Regions from separate parts of the Bacillus sp. ISL-39 genome, predicted to be linked through region 2. Evidence: riboswitches for the same ligand, from Rfam matches in the RefSeq annotation. Region 2 holds a riboswitch; each other region holds the start of a gene.
The links. A riboswitch is a leader RNA that binds a small molecule or an ion and turns the genes downstream of it on or off. The one in region 2 is predicted to bind thiamine pyrophosphate.
Positions count from the first base shown of each region.

Region 1: another riboswitch for thiamine pyrophosphate. It lies ahead of thiC (phosphomethylpyrimidine synthase ThiC); the one in region 2 lies ahead of thiT (energy-coupled thiamine transporter ThiT).
Region 3: another riboswitch for thiamine pyrophosphate. It lies ahead of J7E37_RS14915 (ABC transporter substrate-binding protein); the one in region 2 lies ahead of thiT (energy-coupled thiamine transporter ThiT).

Region 1 is NZ_JAGGQM010000025.1:189,847-193,130, reverse strand. It holds gene J7E37_RS17845 (DMT family transporter) at 1-506, opposite strand, end outside; gene J7E37_RS17840 (Lrp/AsnC family transcriptional regulator) at 716-1,198, shown strand; TPP riboswitch at 1,581-1,694, shown strand; gene thiC (phosphomethylpyrimidine synthase ThiC) at 1,823-3,284, shown strand, end outside.
Region 2 is NZ_JAGGQM010000031.1:81,814-85,097, reverse strand. It holds gene feoB (ferrous iron transport protein B) at 1-725, opposite strand, end outside; gene J7E37_RS20450 (FeoA family protein) at 725-949, opposite strand; gene thiT (energy-coupled thiamine transporter ThiT) at 1,218-1,814, opposite strand; TPP riboswitch at 1,924-2,030, opposite strand; gene J7E37_RS20440 (histidine kinase N-terminal domain-containing protein) at 2,289-3,284, shown strand, end outside.
Region 3 is NZ_JAGGQM010000019.1:117,628-120,911, reverse strand. It holds gene J7E37_RS14920 (thiamine-binding protein) at 1-217, opposite strand, end outside; gene J7E37_RS14915 (ABC transporter substrate-binding protein) at 220-1,221, opposite strand; TPP riboswitch at 1,348-1,455, opposite strand; gene J7E37_RS14910 (DUF2515 domain-containing protein) at 1,545-2,597, opposite strand; gene J7E37_RS14905 (manganese catalase) at 2,881-3,284, shown strand, end outside.

The DNA.
Region 1 (3,284 bases), on a different contig from region 2:
CTGCTGACCGAATAAATCCCCCACATTCCCACAGCTGTCGTCATATAAAGATCGCCTTTATTGAACTGTAAGGAAAATAATGAATTTATATTCCCTTTTGAAAGGACGAGCAAAACACCAAATAAAGAGATGATCATGGCGAGGAACTGAAATTTATTTAGCTTTTCTTTTAGGAAAAGAGATGAGAATGCCGCAATCGAAAACATATTCAATGTCGAGATTAAGCCAACGTTCGTTGCCGAAGTCTTTTCAAGTGCCATGAATTGCAATGCCTGGAATAAGGCGACCCCGGTGACTCCCATTATGAAAAGAGGCATAATGGATTCTTTTGGGGGGATCAGCTTTTTCTCTTTCCACCATACAAGCGGAATGAGACAGATGATCGCGATGGCCCATCTTAAAATGGTCAAGGTGATTGGAGAAGCATGGTCTACAAGCGTCTTCCCCACGATAAAATTTCCGCCCCAAAGAAAGCTCGTTAAAAGTAATAGGAAATGATATTTCACGTCATTTGGCCCCCCTGATCAGTACCATTGTGCACAACGACTTAAGTTATATGAATTATTTTAACATTTCCCTTAAAATACAAAAGATAATTTTGTATAATTAATTTAATTCAAAATTATTAAAAATATAATGTAAATATAGTTTAATAAATTCAAATATTGGCGGTTATTTCGCTGGTATTCGGAATTTTTAAAAAGGGGGTTGAATCTTGGAATCTGTTGTAAGCAAGGTTTTGGATAATGTGGATATTAAAATCCTGGACTTCTTGCAAAAGGATGCTCAGTTAAGCAACCTGGAACTCTCTAAGCGAGTGAATTTATCTGCGCCCGCAGTTCACGCCAGAATCAAGCGACTGGAAGGTGAAGGATATATTAAAAAGCAGGTCGCAATTTTGAATCACGAGAAGCTTGGCTTTGATTTACTGTGCTTTGTTTTTATGAGCACCAATATGCATCAGTTAGAAAAGTTGGAATCATTGGAAGAAACACTAGAAACAATGGAAGAGGTGTTAGAGTGCCATTGCCTCACTGGGGAGTATGATTATCTGTTAAAGGTAGCCTGCAAAGATCGCAAGGGGCTGGAGATGTTTATCAGGAGGCTGAATGAACTAGGAATCACCAAAATCCAGACAAGTCTGGCACTAAGGGAAATCAAAGACTCGACCGTCCTGCCAATCAGTGGGGAAGTGTGAGCAGTTTACAAGCTGCTATGGGTGACATGGGGACGAATTCGGGTGCCAGAAAAAAGTATACAAGACAGTGGAAAACGCAGCTGAATTACACGTGATAGTCACGATGCATTGGCCAGTCTTTGGCAGGCATAGTTTTTTCTTAAATGAATCTTCCCTGCGAAAGAAGAATGGAACTAAAGAGAATTTTCCTAATGAATAGATTAAACAATGGATAGAACGTAGAGGAAGACAGCCTTCAGGCATTATTTTGGTATTCTAGAGTAAAGATTTAAGTTGACTTTATTTAGTAGATTATAAAGCTATTTTTCAACGAACATAGATTATACGAATTAAAAAACTTTTGTTTGTTTTCCAAATTGTGTATAATAATAAAGAACTGAATAGCAATAACTAGGGGTGCCCAATGGCTTGGGCTGAGAAAGGAACGCGCTAAGTTTCTTGACTCTTTGGACCTGATCTGGATCATACCAGCGTGGGGAAGTTAAGATGTGCAAAGTATTTTTTGTGCAAAAAACATTCGCGGTTAAGCCGGTCCATCTTTATGTGGACCGGCTTTTTTACATACTAGAGAACTTCCTTGGTGCCAGGTCTTGTCCCTTAATTTTAAAGAGGGAGAGATGATCAATGACAACAGCTAATTCTTTAAACCAGGACAGCATTTCAATTATGTCAAGCTTTTCTGGAAGCAAAAAAGTGTATGTGGAGGGGTCTAGGCCGGATATAAGAGTTCCGATGCGGGAGATTGGATTAAGCCCGACCAGCAGCAGCTTTGGAGAGGAAAACAATGAGCCGGTTCGTGTGTATGATACAAGCGGCCCATATACGGATCCTTTGTTTACCTCTGATCTTAGAAAAGGTCTTCCTTTGTTGAGAAGGCGGTGGATTCAGGAACGGGATGATGCAGAAGAGTATGATGGCCGAAAAATAAAACCCGAGGATAACGGCTACCGCAATGAGCAAGATCCGCGTGCCAATCATAAGGTGTTTCCAGGCTTATCCCGCAAGCCATTGAGGGCAAAAAAGGGAAAGAATGTTACCCAGCTTCACTATGCAAAGAAGGGAATCATTACGCCAGAGATGGAGTTTATCGCGATTAGGGAACATATGGATCCCGAATTTGTCCGTGCTGAAGTGGCAAGAGGCAGGGCCATCATTCCAGCCAATATCAATCATCCTGAGACGGAGCCAATGATTATCGGCCGGAATTTCCACGTAAAAATAAATGCGAACATTGGGAACTCGGCCGTTTCCTCCTCGATTGAGGAGGAAGTGGAAAAAATGGCTTGGGCTACCCGATGGGGTGCAGATACAATCATGGATCTGTCGACAGGAAAAAATATTCATACGACACGCGAATGGATTATCCGAAACTCCGCTGTTCCGGTGGGGACCGTTCCAATTTACCAGGCGCTTGAAAAGGTCAATGGCATTGCCGAGGACCTTACGTGGGAAGTGTACAGAGATACCCTTATCGAACAAGCGGAGCAAGGGGTTGATTATTTCACCATTCATGCCGGCGTACTCTTAAGGTATGTGCCGCTTACAGCGAAACGATTGACCGGTATTGTATCGCGTGGCGGCTCGATCATGGCTCAATGGTGCCTGCATCATCATAAAGAAAACTTCTTATATACACACTTTGAAGAAATCTGCGAAATCATGAAAACCTACGATGTGGCGTTCTCTCTGGGAGATGGTTTGCGGCCGGGATCGATCGCGGATGCCAATGATGAGGCTCAATTTGCTGAGCTCGAAACACTTGGGGAGCTGACGAAGGTCGCGTGGGAACATGACGTACAGGTGATGGTGGAAGGCCCTGGTCATGTACCGATGCACCTGATCAAGGAAAACATGGATAAGCAATTGGAGATTTGCCAGGAAGCACCTTTTTATACGCTTGGCCCGCTTACGACAGATATCGCGCCGGGATATGATCATATCACCTCTGCAATTGGAGCTGCGATGATTGGCTGGTATGGTACAGCCATGCTCTGTTACGTGACGCCAAAAGAACATTTGGGCTTGCCAAATAAGGACGATGTGCGCGAGGGAGTCATCACTTATAAAATTGCCGCTCATGCCGCCG
Region 2 (3,284 bases):
TGGTCAAGCGCTTGTTTACTGCCCGAATTTCGCTGTTCGGAAACCGAAACATGGTTGACCAGTGTGTCAAGCTCATCCAGTGAAAGTATTGTTTCCAGGTGATTTTTCACATAGGGGTTGCCTTCAAACAGCTGAAGTGCAAGCCAGCGAATCGGGTGTTCCGTCTTTCCGGCCAGTTTGGTCTCAAGCTCCAGGATGCCCGCTTCAATCGCTTTTCCATAATAAATGAGATTCGACTTCCCGATGCCGATAACTCCGCCAGTCACCAGTTCTGCAAGTTCATTACATCCTTTGCCTGACCTGGCAACAACAGGTGCTACAGCCACGCCCAATGATTGAGACAGTTTAGCAATATCAATTTGAATCCCCCTGTTTTTAGCCACATCCAGCATGTTTAAACCAATAATGACAGGTGCACCGTATTCCAACAGCTGCATAGTAAGGTGAAGATTGCGCCTTAACTGAGAAGCATCCAGGATATTCAGAAGTTTTTCGAATGGTTCATTCAGGAAAAAATTCGTCACAACACCTTCATCTTTAGAAAGTGGATTGAGGGTATACACCCCAGGAAGGTCAATAAGCTGGTCCCTGCCATTTTTTAATAGGCCAACTTTCTTCTCGACCGTTACCCCGCTCCAGTTCCCGACATATTCATAGGAACCTGTTAAGTTATTAAACAATGAAGTTTTTCCAGTGTTGGGGTTGCCAATGAGTGCAATATTCATCATACTCGCTCCACTTCAATCCTTAATGCTTCTTTGCGGCGAATGCCGATGCATTGCCCGCAGGATTCAACCATCACTGGGCCGCCAAAAGGCAGTATGCATTTTACGCACACTTCAGAGCCTTCTGCTATTCCCAAATCAAGCAATCTTCTTCTGACAAATTTGTCAGCACTAGCAATATTCAAGATCCGGCCTTTTTCACCAGTCTTTAATTTACCCAGCATAGCCATCACCTTTTTTTAGATTTAATAGTTATTATGAAACCCTTTGATGATTCATTTTTCTAAATGAGAATGATTATCTTTATTTAACCAGTTGAAGTCGAGTTGCACTGTGACATAAATCACTAAGATTAAGCTTGCAACGTATATTTATTGCAAACTCCATATAATTGACAAAACTTTTACCGAGAATCACTTCATTCCCATTACATACACTTATATGTATAAAACGCGCATAAAAAAAAGGAGAGCTATTCAGCTCCCCTATCTACTACATTTTATTGCTTACAGCTGTCGACTTAACCATTCTCGATGGTGCATAGCCGATGACCAGAATAATGATAATTGCACTTAAAATCATGCTCGGGATCATGTAAGTACCGTTATAGATAATGGAATAAAGCCACGCTGGCTGTCCTTCTGGCGCCCATACACCGAAAAAGATCCAGCCCGAAAAGAAATGAGCGATAAAGCGTAGCAAGCTTCCAATGAAGGTACCAGCGATGATCAAACCAATCCACTTTTTCTTATTCCCACTCTGGATGTTCTCCTTGACCTGCCTTGCAAAAATACCGGCAACTCCCAGCACAGTAAATGCCACCAAATAATCGATGAATCCCTGTACAGGGTGGTATATTTGCGAGAAACCAAGGATGAATTGCAAGAGTCCCAATAGCAGCCCAGTTATTGCGCCGCCCTTTATTCCCCAGCGGAATGCCATCAGGAATACAGGCACCATCGCAATCGACACTGACCCGCCCTGGGGCCAGATTCTTGAAAATAAAAACCCGGAAAATAAATCAAGCAAATAAGCCAGTGCGGAAAATACGGCTATTTCCACTAAAAAGAGAGTTTGTTTTTGTTTCATGTTTTGTTCCTCCTTCTTTTCAGAATGAGGTCCGTTTCTAACACGCCTTTTCTGCTTCAGAAACAAAAAAAGCAATCGTGGGGATCGATATAGGATTCCCAAGATTGCTTTCCTATCGCATCCACATTCCTTCGCTAGTATTAACTAACAGGTTCAAAGGGTAAGAACTCGGCCGCTCACTCTCAGCTGCTTCACACAGCTCCCCTTGTGGTTATTATTTAGTTTCTACACTATGAATATACTACTTCTTCAATTTAATAACAAGTATAACCTGTCAGCAAACTCTGCACTTCTCAATAAATGTCGATGACACAATAGACAAAACTCTTTCAATGTTGCTAAAAAAATCCTTCTTTTGTCACGTTTTTAGCTATTCGACGCAATTCAGCGGATGTTCTTAATATTCGACAAAGGGATTTAAGATTTTTCCTCGAATCTTTAATACCGAAATGAAAAACTGGGGGACTTAATGAAATGCTGCCAATTACGGATAACCGATTGCTTAGCTTCCTGACTAGTGAAAAAGAAAACCTCATAGCTGACTGGACGGAAAAAATCATCGTCTCAGAAGATGATCCATATAAAGAGAAAATAAGCAGGAACGCTGAGAGAATGTATGCAATCATTCTCTCGGTGTTTTCCAAGACAAGTGAGGAATTGGAAGAACATATTCAGGAGCTTGCTTTCATGGTCGGAGAAGAACGAGTACGTGCTGACATAAACATTGGCGATTTTGTCTATAATGTCAATTCCGGACGCTCCGTTCTATACAAACATCTTCATAAAATGAATATGGAATGGACAGAAATGCAAGAAGCCATCAACTCGATCAATTACTGTTTCGATACCTTTTTGTATTACGCTGTATCTTATTATAATGAACAAAAAAACAAGATCATCGAGGAAAAGAACCAGTTCATAGATTCAACACATAAAGACAGGCTGACATTGCTTGGGCAAATGACGTCTAGCTTCATCCATGAATTCCGCAATCCGCTGACTTCTATTCAGGGCTTCATCCAACTCTTAAGATCTGAACATCAAGATATGAAGTATCTCGATATCATCTCAAGCGAGCTTGAACAACTGAATTTCCGGATTTCGCAATTCTTGCTGCTATCAAAAAAAGAGCTGATTGGAAAAGAAAAAACGCATTTCTCTTTGAATAAAATGATTGATGAGGTTTTAAATTTCCTGTATCCCAGCATCCTTGACACGAATGTCCGGGTGATCAAGGATATAGCCGAGGATATGGATTTGTACGGCTATGCTGATGAAATCAGGCAGGTCCTCATCAACATCATCTTCAATGCCATTGACGTATTGAGCCAGTACCGTGATGATCCACAGATTGAAATAAAAGGATATTTCGTGAATGATACCCATATCAAAATAGAAATTTCGAATAATGGGCCAATCATACCCGACAATTTGTTAAAAACCATCTTTGAGCCATTCGTCACGACCAAA
Region 3 (3,284 bases), on a different contig from region 2:
CATTCGGAGCTCCAAGTTCAATCATCTTTTTGTTCATCTCAGCTATCACCGCTAACAGTTGCTCCAGTTCACCCTCCATTGTTGTTTCCAGCGGATGGACTTCATAATTTACACCAGACTTATCAATGATTTTGATTGCCTCATCCACCAATCCAATGACCTCCTCTGCAGAAGAAGCTTTAGGTATGATTTGTACACTCACTAACGCTGTTGCCATCATCAGTTCCCCCTTTCTGGTAAAAATTCATTGGTAAAGGCTTTTTCAGCTTCTAATTCCTTCTCCAAAAGGTCATTCTCAAACATCCAATCACTATAATTCTGCCAAACCTCCAGCTTTTGCTCACCCCAGCGCTCAGCGTCATCCTGGTATCTAGGGGATAGCCATTCTTGGCTTCTCTTCACCAGTTCTTCATCCAAATCAGGTACCGCCTTAATCAAAATATCTGCACTGTCAGCTGGATGCTCAATCGCAAATTCATAACCCTCTGTTAGTGCAGCCATAAATTCTTTGACTGTTTCCGGATCATCTTTGATCATTTTTTCATTCGTGGTGATGACGGGTGTATAGTAGTCCAGTTTCTTTGAGAAATCTGTTAGATAAACCATATTGATCGATTCATTACGAATTTCCGCCTCAACTCCTGTCCAACCATAATAAATCCAGGCAAAATCAATATCACGATTTACCGCTGTAAAAAAGTCAGAGTCTCCCATATTAACAATCTTCACTTTCTCGACATCGGCATTTTCTTGCTTCATCAATGAATTGATTACAGCTTTTTCAATTGGCGATCCCCAGCCGCCATATGTTTTGCCTTCAAAATCCTTTGGTGAAACTATATTTTTAGCCTTTGGAGAGGCAAATCCAGATGTATTATGCTGAATAACAGCCGCCAGTGAAACAAGCGGTATCCCCTGGATTCTAGCCTGCGTGATTCCTTCCTGGTAACTTACTCCGAATTCCGATTTTCCTGATGCGACAAGCTGGTCTGCTCCTGCTTCCCCCGGGAGGATTATATTTACGTCCAAACCGCGATTCTTGAAATAGCCTTTTTCTTTTGCGACATAGATTCCCGTATGGTTTGTGTTCGGCGTCCAATCAAGCACAATTGACACCTTCTTCAATTTGTCTTCCTTCTCCATTGATGACTGACTTGAAGAACAGGCAGCCAGACCCCAGACTAACAAAAATGCAGAAAACAAGATTAATAATTTCTTCATGTTTTTCCCCTCTTCTCTATTTGTTTGACAATGAAGGCGGAAAAGAAGGCTAAAGTAAAGTTAATAAAATAAAAAATGCGCTCAGGGAATCCCAAGCGCATGAATAAATCCATAATAAACGAAAAACGTCTATCAGAAGATGTTCCCTACGCTGGTACTAACCAGATCAGGTTAAAGGGTCAGCATCTATGGACACTTTCTCAGCCGGCACTTCCGGCTCCCCTACATTTCCTATTCTCCAATTGTCATCTCTACTATATAGAATGTTTTATGATTCGTCTAGAAAAATAAACCGTTTTCTTCTTCATATAGTTAAACATATCTTAATCAATGATAGAAATAATCTTCTTCGCAGAAGCGGCAAGTTCCAGCTTTTCAAGTGTCTGGCAGTAATCATATTCTATATTTCCAATAGAAGGTTCTTCTATCCCGGTAAGATAATTCAATACTTTATAATCACCGAACCATTCTCCAGCCTCTGCTTCAGGATGTGTAACGTTTTTCCAGGTGTTTTGAAGTTTTGGGCTGTAGATTCTTCTTGCCCCTGGTTTTAGCTTGCATGAACTCAATTTAATTTGATAGTTAAGTCCGGGAATTCCTTCATGCACATCGTTGAAGATATGAGGCCAGTAATTTTTTCTTGAACCTGTATGAGAATGTGCCGTGGCCCACTCTTCCACTTTTTTCAATACTTCTGTATCAAAAAGGATGGCATACAGTCTTTTTCCTAATTGGATTCGTTCATGCAATGATTGAAACTGATTCACTGTCTGCCCAGCAAGTTTAGTCACACCATAGTCATTGTAGGGGAAAAGAATTTGATTGAAGGACAAAAAATCCTGTATCTCAAACTCCAGGGTACTGAATACATCCTTGATATAGTTCTGGTTTTGGATGACTCTATTTTCAATATAGTTCTGTTCATTGATAATTAAACCAATTGTGAGCAGGGGTGAATTAGATGATACCCAATAATAATCCCATATCGTCTCAATAAAGACCGAAATATTAAAGTGGGGAAGCAGCCTGAATAACGGTTCTTTCCTTTTAAGACTTTCTTCATAAAGCAGCAGCTGTGGAAATGCATCCTGGAAGATAAGCCAATTCCCTCGTTCAAGGAATGAGAAAAACGAGCTTTTTTCTTTTTTGGGTAACAGCCTTGTTAATAGCTCTGCTTTTAAATCTGTCATGCTCCATCCGGCATTCCTTGAGACCATATGGGCCAGTAATGCCCAATTGATTTCCGGGTGCTTCTTATAAAAGTCCAGGTAGGCTTTCGTTCTAGTAATATTGTTTTTATTTAGTTCCTTGGTCTTCAACTTTATCTCTTGGATGATTTTTCTCTCTTCTTCTAAGGGGTTCTTAGTCAAGTTCATTTTTTGCCTTCTTTGTAATTTTTCATGAATCACTTCAATAGGCGACTTTACTTTTCTCTTAAAAAAGGATATTGTTCCTCCCCCCTCATTCTGGATTTCGATTAAACCATCACCACAAATAAGATCCTTTTCCATTCTATTTCTTTCTTATTAAATAAATGAGCTAAACACAAAAGAAATACAAACCTGGAATTCCCCTCAGTTTTGCAGGTCCAAGTTCCTTAAACTGAAATCGCCCATATCATAGCAGTGGAGTGTGAATTTCGTTTTGGGGAGGAATACGATGTTTTATCACGTTAAGGAATTACAGTATCAAGCGAAACCGGAAAGGCCAGACCCTGTCTACGCCAAAAAGCTGCAGGAAGTTATTGGCGGACAATTCGGGGAAATCTCTGTTGCAATGCAATATTTATTCCAGGGATGGAATACGCGCGGTGACGGAAAATATCGGGATCTCTTGATGGATACCGGTACAGAAGAGCTGGCCCATATTGAAATGCTTTCTACCATGGTCGCCAGGCTGTTAGATGGAGCTCCTGTTGGCGCACAAGAGGAAGCAGCAAAGGATCCGGTGATGAAAGCGATTTTAGGGGGCATGAATCCACAGCATATCATCGTATCAGGTTTGGGAGCAATGCCGGCTGACAGCGTTGGAAACCGTTGGACGGCAGATTACATCATCGCGAG